One region of the Kitasatospora sp. NPDC056446 genome, then DNA from elsewhere that is predicted to be linked to it. Evidence: riboswitches for the same ligand, from Rfam matches in the RefSeq annotation. Region 1 holds a riboswitch; each other region holds the start of a gene.

What was found. Region 1 has a riboswitch for cyclic di-AMP ahead of ACFQ6N_RS23735 (peptidoglycan DD-metalloendopeptidase family protein). Riboswitches for the same ligand answer to the same signal wherever they lie in the genome.
Region 2: another riboswitch for cyclic di-AMP. It lies ahead of ACFQ6N_RS24135 (NlpC/P60 family protein); the one in region 1 lies ahead of ACFQ6N_RS23735 (peptidoglycan DD-metalloendopeptidase family protein).
Region 3: another riboswitch for cyclic di-AMP. It lies ahead of ACFQ6N_RS06040 (hypothetical protein); the one in region 1 lies ahead of ACFQ6N_RS23735 (peptidoglycan DD-metalloendopeptidase family protein).

What each region holds. Positions count from the first base shown of each region.
Region 1 is NZ_JBHTRF010000039.1:34,406-41,833, forward strand. Features, by position in the region: gene purB (adenylosuccinate lyase) at 1-274, shown strand, start outside; gene ACFQ6N_RS23730 (MFS transporter) at 298-1,833, opposite strand; cyclic di-AMP (ydaO/yuaA leader) riboswitch at 2,116-2,326, shown strand; gene ACFQ6N_RS23735 (peptidoglycan DD-metalloendopeptidase family protein) at 2,329-3,294, shown strand; gene ACFQ6N_RS23740 (APC family permease) at 3,892-5,328, shown strand; gene ACFQ6N_RS23745 (DUF2470 domain-containing protein) at 5,394-6,113, opposite strand; gene ACFQ6N_RS23750 (RidA family protein) at 6,310-6,738, opposite strand; gene ACFQ6N_RS23755 (IclR family transcriptional regulator) at 6,767-7,428, opposite strand, start outside.
Region 2 is NZ_JBHTRF010000040.1:39,637-47,064, reverse strand. Features, by position in the region: gene ACFQ6N_RS24150 (glycosyltransferase 87 family protein) at 96-1,466, shown strand; gene ACFQ6N_RS24145 (hypothetical protein) at 1,494-2,516, opposite strand; gene ACFQ6N_RS24140 (NlpC/P60 family protein) at 2,693-3,739, opposite strand; gene ACFQ6N_RS24135 (NlpC/P60 family protein) at 3,965-5,101, opposite strand; cyclic di-AMP (ydaO/yuaA leader) riboswitch at 5,112-5,265, opposite strand; gene ACFQ6N_RS24130 (NlpC/P60 family protein) at 5,604-6,638, opposite strand; gene ACFQ6N_RS24125 (NYN domain-containing protein) at 6,838-7,428, opposite strand, start outside.
Region 3 is NZ_JBHTRF010000006.1:60,593-68,020, forward strand. Features, by position in the region: gene ACFQ6N_RS06025 (alpha/beta hydrolase) at 1-434, shown strand, start outside; gene ACFQ6N_RS06030 (phenolic acid decarboxylase) at 558-887, opposite strand; gene ACFQ6N_RS06035 (esterase/lipase family protein) at 1,181-2,443, shown strand; cyclic di-AMP (ydaO/yuaA leader) riboswitch at 2,713-2,879, shown strand; gene ACFQ6N_RS06040 (hypothetical protein) at 2,881-4,245, shown strand; gene ACFQ6N_RS06045 (hypothetical protein) at 4,317-4,976, opposite strand; gene ACFQ6N_RS06050 (IclR family transcriptional regulator) at 5,147-5,944, opposite strand; gene aceB (malate synthase A) at 6,146-7,428, shown strand, end outside.

The DNA of each region.
Region 1 (7,428 bases):
CGGCCGGGAGACCGCGCACGAGGTCATCAAGGAGCACGCCGTCGCCTCCGCGCTGGCGATGCGCGCGGGCGCCCGGGAGAACGAGCTGCTGGACCGCCTGGCCGCCGACGAGCGGATCCCGCTGGACCGGGCCGCGCTGGACGCGCTGCTGGCCGACCGGCTCTCCTTCACCGGTGCGGCCGGCGCCCAGGTCGCCGAGGTGGTCCGCCAGGTGGACGCCGTCGCGGCCGCCTACCCGGCGGCCGCCAAGTACGCTCCCGGCGACATCCTCTGATACGCCCGTGAGTTGACGCCGGGTCAGCTCGGCTTCGAGGGCCCTGCCACCGGACCGGTGGCAGGGCCCTCGTGCGTGTGGACGTGGCCCGGGTCGAGCGGCGGGGTGGTGCCGCAGCTCCACTCGCAGTCGGGCTCGGCCACCGGGTGGTCCTCGGGGGCGAGCACGTTGCCCCGGACGGTGGTGAAGGCGATCAGCCCGCCGGCGGCCAGCAGGCCCGCGCAGATCAGCATCGCGGTGTGGAAGGCGGAGTCGACCGAGGCCGGTACCCGGTAGGCGTCGCCGCTCAGCCCGGCCAGTGCCGGGAGGGCGGCCACCGCGAGCAGGCCGGCCGCGCGGGCGGCGGCGTTGTTGACCCCGCTCGCGATGCCCGCGTGCCGGACCTCGACGGCGGCCAGCACGGTGGCGGTCAGCGGTGCGACCAGCAGCGTCATCCCGCAGCCCATCACCGTGACGGCGGGCAGCACGTCCGCCCAGTAGGAGGAGTCCGGGCCGGTGCGCAGCATCAGCAGCACCCCGGCGGCGCACAGCAGCGGGCCGATCGTGAGCGGGATCCGCGGGCCGATCCGCTTGCCGAGCCGGCCGGCCCGCGCCGACAGCGCCAGCATCAGCACCGTGATCGGCACCAGCGCGAAGCCCGAGACCAGCGGCGAGAAGCCGGCGACGATCTGGAGCTGCACCACCAGGAGGAAGAAGACGCCGCTGAAGGCCGCGTACACGCAGAGGGTGACCAGGTTCACGGCGGTGAACAGCCGGGAGGAGAACAGGCCGAGCGGCAGCATCGGGTCGGGTGCGCGGCGTTCGACGGCCACGAACGCGGCGGCGAGCACCAGGCCGATCGCCCCGGTGACCCAGACCGCGGGGGACAGGCCCTCGCCGGCGGCGGTCAGCGCGTAGGTGACCGCGCCGAGCGCCAGTGCGGCGAGCACAGCGCCGAGCACGTCGAAGCGGCCGGACGCGCCCTTGTCCCGGCTCTCCGGCACCGATCTGGTGGTGACCGCGATCACGGCGGCCGCGAGCGGCAGGTTCAGCAGGAAGATCCAGCGCCAGCCGGGGCCGTCCACCAGCCAGCCGCCGAGGAAGGGGCCGACCGCGGCCGACACCCCGCCCAGGCCGGACCACAGGCCGACCGCGGCCGAGCGGTCGTCAGGGTGGAAGACCGCCTGGAGCATGGCGAGCGAGCCGGGGGTGAGCAGCGCGCCGCCGATGCCCTGGACGGCCCGGGCGGCGACCAGCACCTGGATGTTCGGCGCGGCGGCGCAGGCCGCGGAGGCGGCGGCGAACCAGACCACGCCGATCAGGAAGACCCGGCGCCGTCCGTAGCGGTCGCCGAGCGCGCCGCCGAGCAGGATCAGGCCCGCCAGGGTGAGCAGATAGGAGTTCAGCGTCCATTGGAGGGACGCCAGGGAGGCACCGAGATCGGTGCCGATGCGGGGCAGGGCGACGTTCACCACGGTGCCGTCGAGCATCGCCATGCTGGAGCCGAGCACGGTCGCCAGTAGTACCCAGCGACCCTGCGCGGTGCCCAGGCGCAGGGTGCCGGCCTCGGAGGTGGCCACGGCCCGATCCTGCGCCTCCCGAGGCGTACGTGACAAGGGTCACCGGTGGGTGTGTCGGTGGCGTGCGGTGCGTGAGCGGGCGACTGCGCGGCGGCGTCGACTTCGGCGCAGGGTCGTGGATCAGTGGCGGGGGGTGAATGGGTTGTGTACGCACTGTGCGGGCCGGTATCCGGAGGGTGACGGTGACCAGGGAGATGGTTGCCGATTCAAGAGATCGACATTGCTTCACCCGAACGGATGGGTTTTAGTTCAGCGACCGCCCGGCCAGTCCGGACGGATCCGCCGGGTGGAACGCCGAATCCTGCCGCTGCCCGGTGGTTCGATCTGAACTCTGTACGGCAGGAGCGGGGGACCCACAGGTAAGTCGCCGGACCGGAGTTCGCGCCTCAGGGCGCGGGCGTCCAGGACCGGCTTGGGGTGAAGCCGCACATGCGGCCGGGCAACTCCAGCCCGAACCCGACAGCTCACCTCGCAGGCGTCGGAGAGGAAAATTCCATGCCTGCACAGGCTCGTCGTATCGCCCTGCCCCGCGCCGCCCGGATCGGCATCGCCACCGCTGTGACCGGTGTCTCCTTCGCCCTTCCGCTGGTGACCGCGATCAGCGCCCAGGCCCACACCGCCCCGGCCCCCGCCGCCGCCTCCGCGCCGGCGGCCCAGGCCGCCGCGCCGGCCCCGGCCGCCTCGGCCGCCTCGGCCGAGAGCTACCGCGTCGTCAGCGGGGACACCCTGTCCAAGATCGCCGACGCCCGGAACGTCCAGGGCGGCTGGCACGCGCTGTACGAGCAGAACCGCTCGCTCGTCGGTGCCGACCCGAACCTGATCTTCCCGGGTCAGCAGCTCGCGCTCGCCGGCCACGCCGCCGCCCCGGCTGCTCCGGCCGCCCCGGCGAAGCCCGCCAAGCCGGCCGCGCCGGTCACCCAGGCCGCCGCCGCCAAGCCGCAGGCCCAGGTCCAGGTCCAGACCGAGGCCGCCAAGCCGTCCGCCCAGGTGCAGACCCAGGTTCAGACCGCGGCCCCGGCCCCGGCCGTGACCGCCGTCCCGGTCGCCGCCAGTGCCGCCTTCGTCGCGCCGCTGGCCAACCCGAAGCTGGGCACCGCCTACGGCGTGGCCGGCTCGATGTGGGCCTCCGGCCACCACACCGGCCAGGACTTCGTCGCCTCCACCGGCACCCCGCTGCGCGCCGTCGGCAACGGCGTCGTGGTCAAGGCCGGCAACGGCGGCGCCTACGGCAACGAGGTGGAGATCAAGCTCGCCGACGGCCACTACGCCGAGTACGCGCACCTCTCCTCGATCGGTGTGACGATCGGTCAGTCCGTCACCGTCGGCCAGCAGATCGGCCTCTCCGGCGCCACCGGCAACGTGACCGGCCCGCACCTGCACTTCGAGATCCGCAACGGCTCGGAGTACGGCTCGGACATCGACCCGGTCGCCTACCTGCGCGCCCACGGCGTCGCGCTCTGACCCTCCGGGGTCTCAGGAACCACCGCTGCTGCGGAGCGAATCGGTCCTCCGGGATGGTCATGTCGGGTGACCGCTCGACCGGGTGACCGCCGCGCGGCGGACATGGGCGCGGGACACGCCCAGGCCGGCCCGGCTCGCGGGACATACCCCCTCGCGAGCCGGGCCGGCCACTGCCGTTTCCGGGGCGTCCGGTCGTTCGAGGCCGGCTCCGGGCGGTCGAACATGGCGTCAACTCTGCCGTCAGGCAGCGGGGTTGTCGGATGATCCGCGCCTTGCGGGGCGCCTGGCGGCACCCGATGCTTTCGGCAGTCAGCGCCCGGCCGGTCCGGCGGGCGGGAGAGCCGGGGCAGGCGAGGAGGCCGGATGGCCGTCCGGGGCGAGGGCGTGGTCGGGGGCCGGTCGGGGAAGCCGCCGGGGACGGGGCCGTCGGGGAAGCGGCCCGGCGGGGATCCCGCGTCGGCGGGGGAGGCGGCGGACGGCGCTGGTCCGGGGGAGGCGGGGACGCCGGCCACGGCGGACGGCGCGGAGGCGGTGGGGGGCGCGGCGGCGGTGGACCGGCTGAAGGCGGGCTCGGTCGGCCTGGTCGGCGTGGTGTTCATGGCCGTCGCCACCGCCGCCCCGATCACCGCGATGACCGGCAACCTGCCCATCGTCGTCGGCCAGGGGAACGGCGTCGGCGCGCCCGCCGCGTACATCGTGGCGACCGTCGTGCTCACGGTGTTCTCGATCGGGTACGTGGCGATGGCCCGGCACATCACCGCGGCCGGGGCGTTCTACGGGTACGTCTCGCACGGGCTGGGGCGGGTCGCCGGGATGGCGTCGGGGCTGCTCGCGCTGCTCGCGTACATCGTCTTCGAGGCCTCGGTCCTCGGCTTCTTCGCGTACTCGCTGCGCGGGCTGGTCCGGGCCCAGGTGGGGGTGGATCTCGGCTGGGGCTGGTACGCGCTGTTCGGACTGGTCGTGATCGGGGTGACGGGCTGGTTCGACCTGCATCTGACGACGGGGGTGCTCGGGGTCGCGCTGGTGCTGGAGGTCGCGGTGCTGGGCGCGGTCTCGGTGGCGGTGCTGTGCTCCGGCGGCGGGCCGGACGGGATCGTCGGGGCGGCCGTGAACCCGCTGAACGCGCTGAAGGGGGTGGGGAGTTCGGGGGCGGAGGCGGCCGGGCTCGGACTGTTCTTCGCGTTCTGCTCCTGGGTGGGCTTCGAGTCGACCGCGATGTACGGCGAGGAGTCCCGGGACCCGAAGCGGGTGGTGCCGAGGGCGACCCTGGTGTCCGTGGTCGGGGTCGGGCTGTTCTACGTCTTCGTGTCCTGGATGATCGTCTCCGGCAACGGGGTCCGGCACGCGATCGCGGTGGCGGGCGGCGCGGTGCCGGGCAAGGACGGCAACAGCCTGTTCTTCGACCCGCTCGGCGAGCACCTCGGGGCCTGGGCGGTGACGGTCTTCCAATGGCTGGTCGTCACCGGCTCGTTCGCGTGCGCGATGGCGTTCCACCAGTGCGCGGCGCGGTACCTGTACGCGATCGGGCGGGAGGGACTGCTGCACCCGGCGCTGGGGCGCACCCACCGGCGGTACGGCTCGCCGCACGTGGCCTCGGTGGTGCAGTCGGTGATCGCGGCGGTGCTGGTGGCGGCGTTCCTGGCGGCGGGGATGGACCCGTACGCGCACCTGTACACGCTGCTGGCGCTGCTCGGGACGATGGCGATCCTGGTCGTGCAGACGCTCTGCTCCTTCGCCGTGGTCGGGTACTTCCACGTGCGGGGCCGTCATCCGGAGACGGCGCACTGGTTCCGGACGCTGGTCGCGCCGCTGCTGGGCGGGGTGGCGATGGCCGGGGTGGTGGTGCTGCTGGTCCTGGCCAGGGACGCCGCGGCGGGGGCGGCGGCGCACACGCTGCTGTTCCGGGTGATCCCGTACCTGGTGATCGGGGTGTTCGCGGGCGGGATCGGGCTGGCCCTCGCGGTGCGCCGGTGGCGGCCGGAGCTGTACGGGCGGATGGGGCGGATCGTGCTGGAGGACGCCGTCGAGCGGTGACGGGGTTCGGGCGTCGGGGTCGGCCGTGAGCCGGGTGGCCGGCGTGGCGGGGCGTCGGGGCCCGGTCAGTTGCGGTGGACCGGCAGGCCGTGCTGGGCGGCGGCCAGCAGGTCGTGCATCCGGTGGCCGAAGTCCTCGGTGTCGCGGGCCGGTTCGGGGAAGACGAGGCGGACGTCGCGGTGGCCGTCGGGGTGGTCCAGGCGCAGCACCAGGCCGTGCCGGTCGAGGGCGAGGGGACGGACGTCCGGGGTACGGGCGAGCAGTACCGGGTCGAGCAGGCGGGTGAGGACGTCGAGCGCGTCGGCGTGGTCGTCGGCGAGGTGGGTGAGCAGCGGGGCCTCGTGGCGGGCCAGCGGGTCGGGGGCGGCGAGGGCGAGGTCGGCGGCGGTGACCGCGCCGGTGCGGTACGGGGTGGCGAGGACGGCGTGGGCGACGTCGACGCCCAGGTGGACGCTGAGGCCGTCGTCGGCGAGGTGGGCCAGGTGTAGCCGGCCGGCCAGGGTGAGGCGGGCGCGGACGCGGTCGCGGACAGCGACGGGGGAGACGTCGGTGACGTCGAGGACGACGGCCAGGCCCTCGGTGGCCTGGGCGGCGGCCACGGTGAGCGGGGCGTCCAGCGGGGCGCGCATCCGCAGCCGGGTGCCGTGGACGGAGACCGGGGTGTCCAGGTCGTGGTGCTCGCCGAGGGCACGGACGGTGAGCGAGGAGGCCGTGGCGAGCAGGCTGAGGATCCGTTCGGCGGTGGTGGGCTCGGGGACCTCGGTGTCGCCGGTGGGCAGGCTCATGGACGGACCTCCAGATAGTTAGGTGAGGCTAACCTAATATCCGGGTCGAGGTGTGGCAAGCAGGCATCGACGGGGACGGAGGCGGGCGGAGGTGGGGGCGCGCGGGGACGGCGGCGGGCCGGGATGTGCCGAGGGCTCGGACGCACCGAGGGCCCGGACGCGCGGGAGCGTCCGGGCCCTGCGGGCGGGCGGCCCGTCAGCCGATGACGGCCTGGGCGTCGATCTCGACCAGCATCGGCTCCTGCGGCAGCTCGACGAAGATCGTGGTGCGGCACGGCTTCACGCCGCCGGGCTTGATGTTCTCGTCGATGAACTCGGCGTAGACCTCGTTCATCAGCGGGAAGTCGGCGCGCTTGGTGAGGTAGACGCGGAACATCACCACGTCCTCGACGGTGGCGCCGCCCGCCTCGACGATGGCCTTGACGTTCTCCAGGGTGCGCCGGGTCTGCGCCTTCACGTCGCCGCGGTGGAGGTACTCGCCGGTCGCCGGGTCCTGCGGGCCCTGGCCGGAGACCTGGAGGATCGGGCCCTTGCGGACGCCCTGGGAGAACATCCAGGCGGGAGCGGGGGCGCCGTCGGTGCGGATCTCGGTCTTCTCGCCGGTCCGGGGGTGCTCGGTGGACATCGTCTTCCTTAGGGTTCTTGACGGTTCGTCAGATATGGTCGGGGCGGCCGCAGTCGGCCGACACGGCGCGGGCGGTGGCGAGCAGCTGCGGAAGCAGGTCCAGCACCTGCTCGTACGGCAGGACGACGTCCGGGACGGAGATGGACGCGGCCGCGACGACCCGTCCGCTGGCGTCCCGGACGGGCGCGGCGACGCAGTTGATGAAGGCCTCGTGCTCGGCGTGGTCCTGTGCCCAGCCCTGCGCGGCGACCTTCTCCAGCTCGGCGAGCAGCGCCTCGGGCGTGGTCAGGGTGCGTTCGGTGTGCGGGGTGAAGTCGATCCCGGCCACCACCCGGCGCCGCTCGGGCAGCGGCAGGTCGGCCAGCAGCACCTTGGAGACGGCGGCGCTGTGCAGCGCGGCGCGCAGGCCGATCCGGGAGTACATCCGGACCGGGTGGCGGGAGTCGAACTTGTCGATGTAGACCACCTCGCCGCCCTCGTAGGCGGCCAGGTGCACGGTCTGGCCGGTCGCGGCGTTCAGCTCGGCCAGGTGCGGGGCGGCGATCCGGCGGATGCCGCGCTGCTCCAGAGCCAGGCCGGAGAGCGCGAACAGGCCGGCGCCCAGGTGGTAGCGGTAGGCCGCGTCGCGGTAGACGAACCGTTCCTCTTCGAGGCTCTGCAGCAGCCGGAGCACGGTCGTCTTGTGGACGC
Region 2 (7,428 bases), on a different contig from region 1:
CTAGTACCTAGGCCGCCGTCCGGCGCGCGGCCCGGGCGTCCGTCGGTACGACGCCTCCGGTGGGGACGTCCGAGACGAACGAACGAGGGAGAGCAGTGGAATTGGCCCCGGCCACCGAGCCCGGTTCTCCGCGCGGCCGCCTCGGCCGCCCGCTCGGGGCGCTCGCCGCGCTCGGCGCGACCTGGGTGGCCACCCGCACCGTGCTGGTGCTGCTGATCACCGGTGTACTGAAGTCGCCGGGCGGTGACGTCACGGCCGACGTGTGGATGATCTACCACGCCTGGTACGGCGTGCTGCAGACCGGCACCTTCCCGTTCGACGACGTGACCTGGCAGTACCCGCCGGGCGCCGCCCTGGTGATCCTGCTGCCGGGCCTGCTGCCCTGGTCGTACCTGGTCTCCTTCTGGGTCATCTGCGGGATCGCCGACGCCGCCGCGGCCGCCCTGCTGGTGCGGACCGGCCTGCGCCGGGGCCGGGCGCTGAGCGGCGCCTGGATGTGGGTGGTGGGCGTCCCGCTGCTCGGCCCGATGATCTACAACCGCTTCGACCTCGTCGTCACCGCCGTCGCCTTGGCCGGCCTGCTGGCGCTGATCCGCCGCCCGGCCGTCGGCGGGCTGCTGCTGGGCCTGGGCGGCATCGTCAAGGTCTGGCCGCTGCTCGGCCTGATCGGCACCCCGTCCGGCCGCCGTACCCGCCGCTCCTGGACGCTGGCGGGGGCGACCGCCGTCTCGATCGGCTTCCTGCTCGCCGCCGGGATGAACGGCGCCTTCGACTTCCTGGCCTTCCAGAAGGACCGCGGCATCGAGGTGGAGTCGGTCGGCGCGCTGCCGCTGCACTTCGCCCGGCTCGCCGGGGCCTGGGACGGCAAGGTCACCATGAACTACGGCTCGCCGGAGATGCTCGGGCCGTGGGTCCCGGTGATCAGCAAGGTGATGATGGCCGGCACCGTGCTGGGATTCCTCTGGCTGCTGCTGTGGCGCTTCACCTCCAAGCGCCGCAACGCGGCCACCATGTACGACGCCGCGCTGTGCGCGCTGCTGATCTTCGTGGTGACCAGCCGGGTGATCAGCCCGCAGTACCTGGTCTGGCTGGTCGGCGTCGCGGCGGTCTGCCTGACCGTGCGCGGCACCAGCCAGCGGCCGGTGGCGCTGCTGATCCTGATCGCCTGCCCACTGACACTGGTCGAGTTCCCGACGATGTTCACCCAGGTCCTGGCCAGTGAGCCGGTCGCGGTGACCGTCCTGGCCCTGCGCAACCTGCTGCTGGTGGCCGCCACCGTGCTGGCCTGCGTCCGGCTGTGGCGCTCCACCCGCGGCGAGGCGCCGCTGCCGGCGACCCTGGTGCTGGACCGCGAGCCCGCCGCGCTGCCGTCCTCGGGCTACCCGGTGCGCCCGGGCATCGCGTACGAGCAGGACCTGCTGGACGGGATCGACCGCCCGGGCGCGCCGGCCGAGCAGCGGCGCTGAGCGGTCCTCGCGGGGGCGGGGGCGCGGTCAGTCCTTCAGCGCCGCGACCTCGTCCAGCCAGAGCCGGGTGAATCCGTCCAGGCCGATGCCCAGTTCGCCGCGCAGCAGCCGGTCCGTCCGCCGCTCCCGGTCCTCGCCCTGCCCGTCGGCCGCGCCGACGGCCCGGTAGAAGGCCACCAGCCGCTGCGGCCCGTAGCTGCGGGCGATCAGCTCGCAGGCCAGCCAGGACTGCTCGTAGGCCTGGGCGATGCCGGTGGCGCCGGCCGCGAAGTCCCGGTCGGCGGGCAGTGCGGCGGGCAGCCGCCCGGCGGCGACGTCGCGGGCCAGCTCGGGGGCGATCTGCCGCGGGGTGCGGCCGGAGTCGCGGTAGGCGGTCCAGTCGGCGACGCCCTCGGAGAGCCACAGCGGCGTCCAGGCCCGGGTGTCGGCCCGGGTCGCGACATGGGTGGCCTCGTGCGTGACGACCACCTGCCGGCCGAAGCCGCTGAGCCGCCCGTACGCCTCGGGGTTGACCAGCACCCGGTCCGCCGGGGTGTGCCGGGGCGCGCCGGGGGCGGCCACGGTGACCGCCGCCATGCCCGCCCAGCCGGCCGGGTCGCCCTCCAGCAGCCGGGCGAACTGCTCTTCGGTGGCGGCCAGTTCGAGCAGCAGCCGGCCGGGCCAGGCGGTGCCCCAGACCGCCTCGACGGCGGGCACCGCGCGGTCCCCCACCAGGGCCAGTCCGGCCGGGTCGGGCCCGTCCGCGAGGGCGAGCACCAGGCAGTGCGCGCCCGGCGCCGACCGGGTCGGTCCGAGGTCCCAGAGGGCCGGCGGCCCGCTCGCGCTCTCCTCGCTCTCGACCCGCCAGCCGTCCGCGGCCCGGGCCAGCCCGATCCGGCGCGGGTACACCACGGGGTACTCGTCGTACCCGGCGATCCGCACCGCCAGGTCGGCCGCGGCGGTCAGCCGGTCCGGCCCGCCGCCCGCCGCGAGCACCAGGTTGCGGTACACCGCCTCGGCCACCGGCAGTCCCGACCGGGCGGGCAGCGAGCGCGCCCGCTCCGCCAGCACCGCGGCCGCCTCGGCGGTCCGGTCGGCGGCCGGCCGGGCCGGGGCGGCGGGGGCGGCCGGCGGCAGCGACAGCTGGGCCAGCCCGCCGGCCGCGAGCAGCAGCGCGCCGCGGCGGGACAGCGCCCGGCCGGGTATGTGGACCGGGCCGTGGTCGGCGGGGCCCGGCGGCGGCGTGCTCAGAGCCGGACCACCCCGGACACCGGCATGGCGTTGACGCTCTCGTAGCGGACCTTGGCGCCCGGGTACGGGGCGTGCACGATCACCCCGCCGCCGGCGTACATGCCGACGTGGTGCATGTCCCGGTAGAAGATCACCAGGTCTCCCGGTCGCGCTTCGGAGAGGTTGACCCGCTGCCCGGCGGACGCCTGGGCCTGCGAGGTGCGCGGCAGGGTCACTCCGGCCTGCCGCCAGCTGTAGTACATCAGACCCGAGCAGTCGAACGCGCGGGGCCCGGTGGCCCCGTAGACGTACGGCGAGCCGATCATCCGCACCGCCGCGGCCAGCGCGGCCGCCCCGCGCTCGGAGGCGGGCGGGGCGGTGCCCAGGTCGAGCCGGTCGGTGCCGCGGGTGGCCCGCTGCTCGGCGTCCCGGGCGTCCTGGGCGGCCATCCTGGTCCGCTCGGTGACGCCCAGGCCGTTGAGCAGCTTCTGTGCCTTGGCCAGCCGCTGCTGGATCTGCTGCTTGTTGTCGGCGAGCGCGTGGCGGGCCTGGTCGAGTTCGGCGAGCTTGCCGGCCGTCTCGGTGCGCCGCTGGTCGAGCCGGCGCTGGCGGGTGACCAACTCGTGCAGCGTCTCCTGCTGGCGTTCCGAGGCCTGGCCCATGGTGCGGGCGCGGGCGAGGTAGCCCTCCGGGTCGGGGGACAGCATCAGCTGGGCGGTCTGGGTCATGCCGCCGTCGCGGTACTCGGCCCCGGCCACCGTCGCCAGGTCGCCGCGCAGCTGGTTGAGCTGGTCCTGCGCGAGGGCGATCTCGCCCTGGAGGATCGTGGTCTCGCCCTGGAGCCGGTGCTGCGCCTCCTGCGCCGCGTTGAACTTCTCCGACGCCTGCTCGGCCTCGTCGTAGAGCTGTTCCACCTGGGCCTTGACGTCCTTGCGGTCGCCCGGGTCGGGGCTGCCGGGGGCGGCCTGGGCGCTTCCCCCGGTCGCGACGCCCAGCGCGGTGGTCGCGGCCGCCGTCAGCACCAGCGCACGGGCGAGCAGTTGGGAACGGCGGTGCACGGGCATGGCGGCAGCGGCTCCAATCCTGCGGTGCGGACCCACCGCCGCCGCACTGCGGGCGGCCGTCGAGCGGGAGTCCGGTGGCAGACGTTAGCGAGTCCGGGCAAGCGAGTCCAAACCCTTCCGGACCCGAATATTTGACCCGTAATCGGACATCAGCCCGATCCGCCGACAAAGCCGCAGGCCCGGCCTTCCGTGGTGGAAGGCCGGGCCTGGAAGTACCGCGTGGGGTCAGACCCGCACGATGGCGGACAGCGGCATGTTGCTGACGGCCTCGTAGCGGACCGAGGCGCCCGGCTTGGGCGCGTGCAGCACCTGGCCGTTGCCGGCGTAGATGCCGACGTGGTGGGCGTCCCCGTAGAAGATCAGCACGTCGCCGGGCTGGGCCTGGGACAGGTCGGTGCCGATCCGGGTCCCGGCGTGGGCCTGCTCCTGCGAGGTGCGCGGGAGCGAGACGCCGACCTGGTTGAACGCCCAGACCATCAGGCCGGAGCAGTCGAACGAGCTCGGGCCGCTGGCGCCCCACACGTACGGGCTGCCGACCTTGGAGGCGGCGGCGGACAGCGCGGCCGCGCCGCGCGAGCTGCCCGGGGCGACGGGGGCGGGGGCGGCCGGCTTGGCGGCGGCCGCGGAGGAGCCGCCGGACAGGTCGGTGCGGCTGTTGTCGCGCGAGGCGCGGTCGGCGGCCTGCTGCTGGGCCTTCGCGGCGTCGGCCTGGGCCTTGGCGTCGGCGGCGGCCTTCTCCTCGGCCGCGCGCAGCGCCTGGCGCTCCTGCTCGGTCAGGGTGTTGAGCAGGTCCTGCGCGGCCTTGAGCTTCGTCTGGACGTCGTCCTTGGAGGCCTTGAGCTGCTGGGTGGTGGCCTCCAGCTCGGCGAGCTTGCCCTGGGCCTCGGTGCGGTCCTGGTCGAGCTTGCGCTGCTGCTCCTGGAGCTGCTTCAGCTGGTTCTTCTGGGTGTCACCGGCCTGGTTGAGCGCACCGGCCTGGTTGAGGAAGCTGTCCGGGCTGGACGAGAACATCAGCTGGACGGTCGGGGATATGCCGCCGTTGCGGTACTGCTCCCCGGCGATCTCGGCGAGGCCGCCCTGGAGGTCGGTCACCTGGGACTGCTGCCGGGCCACCTGGTCCTGCAGTCCGGAGACCTGCTTCTCCAGGGTCTGCTGCTTCTCCTGGGCGGCGTTGTACTGCTCGGTCGCCACCTCGGCCTGCTCGTTGAGCTGGTCGACCTGCTCCTTGACCTGGTCCTTGGTCGGCTGCGGGTCGGCGTGGGCGCCGGACTGCGCGGAGAGGGCGACGGCAGCGGCGGCGACGCCGGTCATGATGGAGACGCGGGCGCGGCCTGCTGGCTTGGGACGACGATGGGACGCCACGAAGGCGGACTCCTTCTTCCTACGTCCGCCTACCGGGTGAGCTGACGGGTTCGGGCCGGAAGCATGCCCTACGACGCCTCACGGCCGTCGAGACGGCCGACCTGGCGCCGATTCACCCCGGAGGAACGTGGTTCCCCGGCTCCGCTGCGCAGCGCCCCCGACTGCTGGGCTCCCCTGTCGGGCAGTCGCTTCGACCTGCCCCGCTGCCTCACGAACTCGGCGGTAACCACCGCCGCCACCCAGGCTGGGTGATCGACTGTGCGGTGGCTCGGACCACGACCCTAGTAACTGAACCGTGATCGGTTCAAATCCTTGTCAGAAAAAAGACGGAAGATTACCCAAGTTCTTTTGTGAAAATGACCGATCGTGACCACGGTCCTACGCAAGGCTGATCAGGTCTCACGAAGTGGTCGCGAAACACTCGAAAACCCGAACACCACCCCCCAGGGCGGAGGGTGGCGCGGATCACAGGACCGGTCGGCCCCTGCGGCGTGTCGGGCCGTCAGACCCGGCGGATGGTGTTGATCGGCATCGCGTCGGCCTTCATCACCTTCACCACGTCACCGGTGTGCGGCGCGTGGACCACCATGCCGTTGCCGATGTACATCCCGACGTGGTGCATGTCGCCGCCGTAGACCACCAGGTCGCCCGGCTGGGCCGTGGCCAGCGTCACCGCGGTGCCGTAGTGGCCCTGCTCCTGCGAGGTGCGCGGCAGCGAGACGCCCGCCTGGCCGTACGCCCAGACCATCAGGCCCGAGCAGTCGAAGGTGTTCTGCCCGGTGGCGCCCCACACGTACGGCGAGCCCTGCTTGCTCATCGCCTTGGCCACGGCCGTGGCCGCGTAGCCGCTGGCCGGCGGCAGGTTGCCCAGGTCGACCCGGTCGCTGCCGCGCGAGGCGCGGTCGTCCTGCGCCTGCTGGGCCTTCAGCGCGTTGCGGTCGGCGCTGCTGAGCGAGTTCAGCAGGTCCTGGGCGGCCTTCAGCTTGGTGTTGACGTCCGCCTTGGACTGGTTCAGGTCCTTGGTGGTGGTGTCGAGCGAGGCCAGCACGGTGGCGGCCTCGGTCTTCTCCTGGTCCAGCCGGCGCTGCTGGTCCAGCAGCGACTTGAGCGCCTCGGCCTGCGTGGTGCTGGCCTGCTGGACGGTGGAGGCCTTGTCCAGGTAGCCGGACGGGTCGGAGGAGAGCATCAGCTGGACGGACGGGTCGATGCCGCCGGAGCGGTACTGGTCCCCCGCCACCTCGGCCAGGCCGACCTGCAGCTGGGTCATCTGCTCCTGGCCGCGGGCCACCTGGTCCTGGAGCTGGTCGGCCTGCTTGCGCAGCTGGTCCGCCCGCTCCTTGGCGCCGTTGTACTTCTCCGCCGCCTGCTCCTGCTCCTCCTGGAGCTGGTCGATCTGCGCCTTGACGTCGGTCTTGTTCGGCTGCGGCGCGGCGTGCGCGGCCACCTGGGCGGAGAGGGCGACCGCGGTCGCAGCGGCCGCGGTGAGCACGGAGACCCGCGCGCGGCTCGGCTGCTTGGGACGGCGGTGGGATGCCAAGGGACCGGCTCCTTCTTCCAACGGACTCACCCGATCGGATGACATTCCGGAATATAGGTTTGACGCCAGACCCTAGTGAAGATCTATCCGTTTTGCTACTCCCCGAAGGCGTGAACCCGGTTTCCCCCACCGGCTTCACCGGACCCGCACAATGCCGCCGAACCGCCTCTGAGCAGGCGTCATTCCACCCGGCCGACCCTCAGGGCCGGGCCAGCCGGTTCAGCAGCAGCACCGAGGCCACCGGGCGCGCGCCCGCCTTCCGCACGCCCTCCGCGACCTCCCGGTCGGTGGACACGACCACCACCGGACGGCCCTGCGGCTCGGCCCGCACCAGACGGCGGATCAGCTCGTCCGCCGTCTCCCCGGTCCGACTGAACCGTACCCGCACCCCGCGCGGCGGCGCCATCATCACCGGCACGTCCAGGTCCTGCCCGTCGAACACACAGGTGACCTCCGCCTGCGTGCGCTGGGCCAGCATCGCCAGCCCGCCCAGCAGCCGGATCCGCTGCTGCTCCAGCGGCAGCGCCGGATAGCCGGTCTTGGTCACGTTGTAGCCGTCCACCACCAGGTGCACCTGCGGGATCGCCAGCAGCTGGTCCAGCAGCGCCGGATCGTCCTCGGCCAGCCCGCGCCGCGCCACGTCGTGCGGCGAGGCCGCCCCCGGCACCACCGCCTCCACCAGGTCCGCCGGGCGGATCTGCGAGACCGGCAGCGCCAGCTCCCGCTGCAGGCCCTGCGCCGACTGCAGGACGGTGTCCAGCAGCAGCCGCAGCCGCATGTCCTCGACGCT
Region 3 (7,428 bases), on a different contig from region 1:
CGTCCGACCCGCAGGCCTGGGCCTTCATGGGCAACTCGACCGGCGGCTACTGCGCGCTCAAGCTGGCCATGCGCCACCCGGACGTGTTCCCGACCGCCGTCGCCCTCTCCGCCTACTACGACGCCGCCGACGACCCGACCACCGGTGACCTCTTCGGCGGGAGCAAGCAGCGCCGCGACGAGGCCAACCTGATGTGGCGCCTGAAGAACCTGCCGTCGCCGAACGTGTCGGTGCTGCTGGCCGGCACCAAGAAGGGCGACGGCGACTACCGCAGGGAGACCGAGGCGTTCGTCGAGGCGGCGCAGAGCCCGATGAAGGTCTCGTACAGCATGCTGGAGAACGGCGGCCACAACTTCGAGACGTGGAGCGCGCTGCTGCCGTCCTCGCTGGAGTGGCTGTCCGATCACCTCAAGGTGCCGAACCCGGCCGCCTGACAGCGACGCCCGAAACGTACGGGACCCCCGGAGTCGACACTCCGGGGGTCCCGTCGTCACACGGCGTTCAGGGCGTTCGGCCGAGGGCGCTCGGCTCAGGCCGCCCAGCCGGGGCCGTTCGGCTCAGGCCACGCGCTCCAGCGTCCCGGTGTGCAGCTGGCCGACCCGGCCGCCCTCGCCCTCGAAGGTCCAGAAGGCCCGGACGGTCAGCTGCCTGAGGTCCATCACATGGCTGACGGTGATCCCGCTCTGCTCCGTCCAGCTGACGAAGTAGACCTCCGGCGCGACCTCGGCGACGTGCAGCCGCACGTCCTCCCACTGGCCCGCGGACTCGCCGAGGCCCTCCCAGCGCAGCCGGGTGCCGTCGGCCGAGTAGGTGTTGCGGAACGCCGCGCCGTTGTCGGCCCGGAAGACGTAGGTACGGCCGGCGAAGGCGGGCAGGGGCGCGGTCATGGCTGGGCGGGGCCTCGTTTCTGGGCTAGGCGCTTCCGGGTTCGGCGCTCTTGTGCACTGCGGAAGATGTCGGACCCCCAATTTATCCGACCGGGTGCACTCGGTCCGACCTTTGCCACGGTACGGTCCGCCATCGTGCCGTCCGCCGGGGTGTGCGACCGGCACATGGGCACCCGGAGTGCGCCGGTCCTACCGTCCGGCCCATGAGACCAGCCCCCACGAGACCGGCCCCCGCACGGCACGTTCCCGCACGGCACGTCCCCATGCGACGTACCCCCACGAGACGTACCCCCATGCGACGTATCCGCACGCGGCGCGCCCCCACCGCGCTCGCCGTCGTCCTCCTGAGCCTCGCCGCCCTCCTCCTCGGCACCCCCGCGAGCCGGGCGGCCACCGCCTCCCTCACCCTGGAGGCCGCCTTCCCCGCCCCTGGCAACGGCTGGGCCAAGGTCGAGCGCTACCTCGACACCACCCCCGGCTTCCGCACCGAGCAGTTCCCGTCCGACGGGCGCGGCGACCAGGACGGCGCCCGGCGGACGTACTTCGGCACCGGCGAGCCCTCCTCCGGCCGCTTCCTGCTCTACTCCGCCGCCGGCTGGGACACCGGCGGCCGCGCGACCCCCGTCCTGCTGGTCCACGGCGCCAACGACAACGCCGACCGGGCCTGGGCGAACCCGGGGGAGTCCGGCGCCTGCGGCGCGGCCTCCTGCCCGTCCACCGGTCTCGCCCAGTACCTCGCCGGTACCGGCCACCGGGTCTTCGCCGTCGGCTTCGCCCACAAGCACGGCGACAACCTGCTCCAGGCGCAGGCCGTCGGCGACGCGATCGCGCTGATCCGGGCCCGCCTCGGGGTGCCCCAGGTCGACGTGGTGGCCTGGAGCAAGGGCGAGGTCGCCGCCCGGGCGTACGTGTCCTCGGTGCGGCCGTCGTGGGGGAGGGCGTACGCGGGCGACGTGCGCCGCCTGGTCACGCTCGGGGGGCCGAACGGCGGGCTCGACTACGTGTACGCGCACGGCTGGTCCTTCGACCTCGCCACCTGGCCGGCCTGCGGCGGCAGCGCCAACGCGCCGTCCCCGCACCTGTACATGACCTGCTACGGCACGTACACGGCGCAGCCCTGCCTCGGCGTGCTGCCGACCGGCGGGTACGACTGCTACCCGGGCCAGCGCCAGCTGCTCGCCCGCTGGGACGGGAAGTACGGGGTGGACACCACCGCCCAGGACTGGTGGACCACCTACTACGGCGGCCAGGGCTTCTACACCTCCGGCCAGGGCATCCAGGCGGCGATCGACGCGGGCTCGCTGATCGCCCCGCTCCAGCAGGCCGGGATCCCGCCCGCGGTGCGCACCTACCTGCTGGCGGGCGGGTCGGCCGACATCCCGGGCGTGCTCGACGAGAACCGGGGCCCGAGCGACGGGATCGTCTTCACCGCGAGCGCCCTGGACACCACCGGTATCGCGACGGTCGGCGGCACCCGGCTGCTGAGCGGCCTCAACCACCTGGAGCTGGCCTGGGCGCCGGAGGCCGAGAGCCAGGTCGACGCCTGGCTGGGCTGAGGCCGCTCCGCCGAGCCGAACCGAGGCCGAGCCGCACCGACGCCGACGCCGACACCGAGCCGCACCCCACCGCACCGAACCGCTCCACCGGCGCGCGCGAAGTGATCAACTCGGCCGCCACGCAGTGTCGTTGATCGACACCACTGTGAGCTGTGCGACAACCGGCCCGAGACAGTTGTCCGTTCACGTACGGCCTGCCTAGCCTGCAACGGTCGTCCGCCCCCGCGGACCCCGCCGCCGGGACGCCTAGTCCTGTCCACCCGTCGGCGGGTCACCGAGCACCACAGCGGACAGGAGCGGGGGAACCAAGGTCGGCGCCCGGCCCGTGCGCAACCGTGTACGGGCCGAGGCTAGGGGTGAAGCCGCTCCACAGGCGGCCGGGCCAACTGCAGCCCGAACCCGACAGCTAACCTCGCCGGCGTCGCAGAGGTCCTCTCATGCCCCAGCCTGCCGCCCGGCGCCGCGCGCCGCGCCACGCCCGTCCGACCCACCGCGGCCGCAACGCCGCCTTCGCCGCCACCGGGGCGCTCGCCATCAGCGGCGCCGGCCTGCTCGGACTGCCGTCCGTCACCGGTGCCCAGGCCGCCACCGCGCCCACCGTCACCCAGGACCGCCTCGCCCCCGCCGCCATGGTCGCGGGCAAGGCCACCACCGCGTCGCTCGCCCTGCACTCCTCGGCCTGCTTCACGGCGAAGACCGTCGGCGTGGGCGTGCGCGACGCGCGCGGCACCAACCTCGACTTCCCCGGCAACGCCTCCAACGTGCAGATCTGCCCGAGCGGAGTGAACTTCACCAGCGGTGCACGCACCCTGCCCGCCGGGACGTACACCCAGTTCGGCTTCTGGCAGGACCTCGGCGGCGCCTGGCACAACCTGCCCTCGCAGCAGCTGGTGGTCTCGGCCACCGGCACCCCGACCCCGACCCCGACCCCGACCCCGACGGCCACTCCCACCCCCACCCCGGCGCCGACCAAGACCGCCACCCCGGCCCCGAAGCCCACCGAGACGCCCACCGCGACGCCCAGCCCCACCACAGCGCCCAGCCCCACCACGGCCCCCAGCCCCAGCCCGAGCGCCACCGCGAGCCCGAGCACCCCCGCGCCGTCCTCCCCGGTCGCCGGCAAGTCGCTGACCTGGTCCGACGAGTTCAACGGCCCGATCTCCTGGGGCCAGCGCTGGGTCGGCGACAAGAGCACCTCGTACAAGTACGGGAACCACAACCCGGACGACAACAAGCTGGACTGGCTGAACAAGAACAACGTCAGCGTCGCGAACGGGGTCGCCACCTTCACCGCCACCCCCGGCGGCCCGACCCTGGAGAACGGCAAGCAGTCCTGGAACACCGGCTTCCTGACCACGGAGGGCTCCAGCGAGGGCTTCCAGGTCAAGACCGGCGACTACGCCGAGACCCGGGTCAAGCTGCCCGCCGGCACCGGTGCCTGGCCGGCCCTGTGGACCTGGAAGAACGGCAACGGGGAGATCGACTCCTTCGAGTACCACCCCGACAACCCGAACCTGCTGGAGCTGACCAACCACGTCAACCCGGGCACCCCGAAGTACTACACCGACGCGAGCGCCGTCGCGAAGGACCAGTGGGTGACCATCGGCACCTACTACGGCGCCAACTCGGTGGACTGGTACGTCAACGGCGTCAAGGTCCACTCGGACGGCAAGGGCGTGGGCGCCAACTGGTCGGCGTACCTGATCCTCAACCTCTCGGTGTGCGCCGGGCAGTACCACCCCGCGCCGCAGGGGACCGCCCCGATCACCATGGCCGCCGACTACGTCCGCGTCTACCGCTAGGCCCCGCGCCCTCGTGGCCGGGGAGGACGGCCCTTTCCCGGACCGGCCGTCCTCCCCGGTGCCGTCCGCGTTCAGGAACCGGCAGCCGTCTCGACGACCCTGATGTCGAACGGCTGCCGGTTGTTGTCCCCGTCCCGGTCGTCCGCGCTGCGCACCGCGACCGAGCCGCCGACCAGCGTGCCCAGCGGCAGGTCGGGGGAGAGCAGGACCGGGACGAGCGCGGTCGCGCTGCGCCCCTCCTTCAGCCCGGGGCCGAAGACGCAGCGCACCTGCCGGCCGTGCTCCGCGACCTCGCAGTCCTCGGGGAAGTACGGGCCCTCGGGGGTGACGCCCTTCGGCAGGGTGACCACCACCGTGAAGGGCGAGGCGGTGGTGTCCGGGCCCCGGTTGGCGACGAAGGCGTGGATGGTGGTGGTCTCGCCGGGCGGCGCCGGGTCCGGGTCGAGCCGGATCACCTCCAGGTCGGAGTCGGACGGCGCGGCGACCACGACGGGCAGGGTGGACGCCCCGACCACCGCCGGCAGGACGGACGCCTCGGGCGCGCCCGGCGCGACGACCTCCACCGTCGGGCGGGGTTCCGGCTGCCGGAGGGCCCAGGACGGGCCGGTGGCCAGTACCGCCACGGCGCAGCCCGCCGCCACGGCGGCCACCGCCGCGACCGTCCCGCCCGTGCCGAACCTCCTGTGCCTGGTGCCGAACCGTACGGTGTCGCGCACTCCCTGGTGCTCCATGCCGTTCACCCTGCCCTCGTGCCGGCCGTCCGCGCCGTCGCGGACCGCGTCCGCACCAGGGTGGCCGGGCGTCGTCGGGACGGGCGCGCAACCCGCCCGGCGTCCGCCCGAACGGCGGACGCCGGGCGGCCTTCCGGCCTCTCCTGGCGGCACCGGAGGTTGACGTTTCGTCAGGGAGCGAGGACCTGCCCGAGCCGGGTCGCGATCTCGTGCATCACCGGCACCAGCGAGGCGGCCCCGGCCTGTTCCTCCAGGGCCCTGATGCGGGCCTCCGGTCCGGAGACCGAGAGCGCGGTGGGCGTCGGCGCGCCCGGGACGGCGAGCGCGATGCAGCGGACGCCGATCTCCTGCTCCTGGTCGTCGACCACGTAGCCGCGCTCGCGCGCCTCGGCGAGCTGGCGCATCAGCTCCTGCGGGTCGGTGACCGTGTACTCGGTGTGCGCGGGCAGCGGGTTGGGGCCGAGCACGGCGCGCGCCTCGTCCTCGGGGAGCTGGGCGAGCAGCGCCTTGCCGACGCCGGTGCAGTGCGGCTGGACCCGCCGCCCGACCTCGGTGAACATCCGCATCGAGCGCCGCGACTGCACCTGCCCGACGTACACCACCTCGCCGCCCTCCAGCACCGCCAGGTTGGCGGTCTCGCCGGTGGCCTCCATGAGTTCGGCCAGGTAGGGGCGGGCCCAGCTGCCGAGCAGCCGGCCGGAGGTCTCGCCGAGCCGGATCAGCCGGGGGCCGAGGGTGTAGCGGCGCGCGGTGTCCTGGCGGACATAGCCCTGCTGGACGAGGGTACGAACCAGTCGGTGGATGGTCGGCATGGGGAGGCCGGACGTGGTGGACAGTTCGCTGAGCGTGGCCACGCCGCCGGAGTCGGCCAGCGCCTCCAGGAGTTGGAAGGCGCGCTCGACGGACTGCACGCCGCCGCTCGCACGGTCGGCGCCCGTCGTCGATGCTGTGTCGGGGGTCGCAACCACCGGCGTTCCCTTCGCTGTCGGGGAGGAGTAGAGTCCCGGCGACCTCTTCAACAAATCGTTGAAATTCTGTATCGCGGAAACTAGTCTCCACCTTACAGAATCGATCTCGCCGACAGGCGGGTATCGATCGAGGAAGTTCCCGAGGAGGCTCCCACCGGAGCTCCCTTCGCCAGGCTCAACCGTCTTAGGAGTGTCCTGCTCATGGCTGCAGATCAGGGGCCCTCCCCCAGCCTCCGGCCGGGGGTACCCCCACGCACTTCCACCGCCGCTCCGGTCGTCACCGTCGCCGGCCCGCGCGTCCACCGGGCGGAGGAGGTGCTCACTCCGGAGGCGGTCGCCTTCGTCGTCGGACTCCATCGCGCCTTCGAGGGCCGCCGGCAGGAGCTCCTGGCCGGGCGCAAGGCCCGCCGCGCCGAGATCGCGGCGACCGGCACACTGGACTTCCTCCCCGCGACCGCCGGCATCCGGGCCGGGGACTGGAAGGTCGCCGAGGCACCGCGCGCCCTCCAGGACCGCCGGGTCGAGATCACCGGCCCGACCGACCGCAAGATGGTCATCAACGCCCTCAACTCCGGCGCGCGGATCTGGCTCGCCGACTTCGAGGACGCCACCTCCCCGACCTGGGAGAACGTGGTCAGCGGCCAGGTCAACCTGATCGACGCCTACGAGGGCCGGATCGACTTCACCACCCCGGCCGGCAAGGCGTACACCCTCAAGCCCGCCGCCGAACTCGCCACCGTCGTGGTCCGCCCGCGCGGCTGGCACCTCGACGAGAACCACCTGCTGGTCGACGGCACCCCGGTCGCCGGCGCCTTCCTGGACTTCGGGCTCTACTTCTTCCACAACGCCGCCCGGCTGCTCGCCAAGGGCTCCGACGACCCCAACTCCGGGCCGTACTTCTACCTGCCCAAGACCGAGAGCCACCTCGAAGCCCGGCTCTGGAACGACGTGTTCACCCACGCCCAGGCCGAACTCGGCATCCCGCACGGCACCATCCGGGCCACCGTGCTGATCGAGACCATCACCGCGGCCTTCGAGATGGACGAGATCCTCTACGAGCTGCGCGACCACGCCGCCGGCCTCAACGCCGGGCGCTGGGACTACCTGTTCTCCATCGTCAAGAACTTCCGCGACGCCGGCGAGCACTACATCCTGCCCGACCGCAACAGCGTCACCATGGCCTCGCCCTTCATGGCCGCCTACACCCGACTGCTGGTGCGGACCTGCCACAAGCGCGGCGCCCACGCGATCGGCGGCATGGCCGCGTTCATCCCCAGCCGCAAGGACCCCGAGGTCAACGCGGCCGCGCTGGAGAAGGTCAGGGCCGACAAGGACCGCGAGGCCGGCAACGGCTTCGACGGCTCCTGGGTCGCCCACCCGGACCTGGTGCCCGTCGCCCGGGCCTGCTTCGACGCCGTGCTCGGCGAGCGGCCGCACCAGAAGGACAACCCGGGCCCCTCCGAGCCGGTCACCGCCGCCCAGCT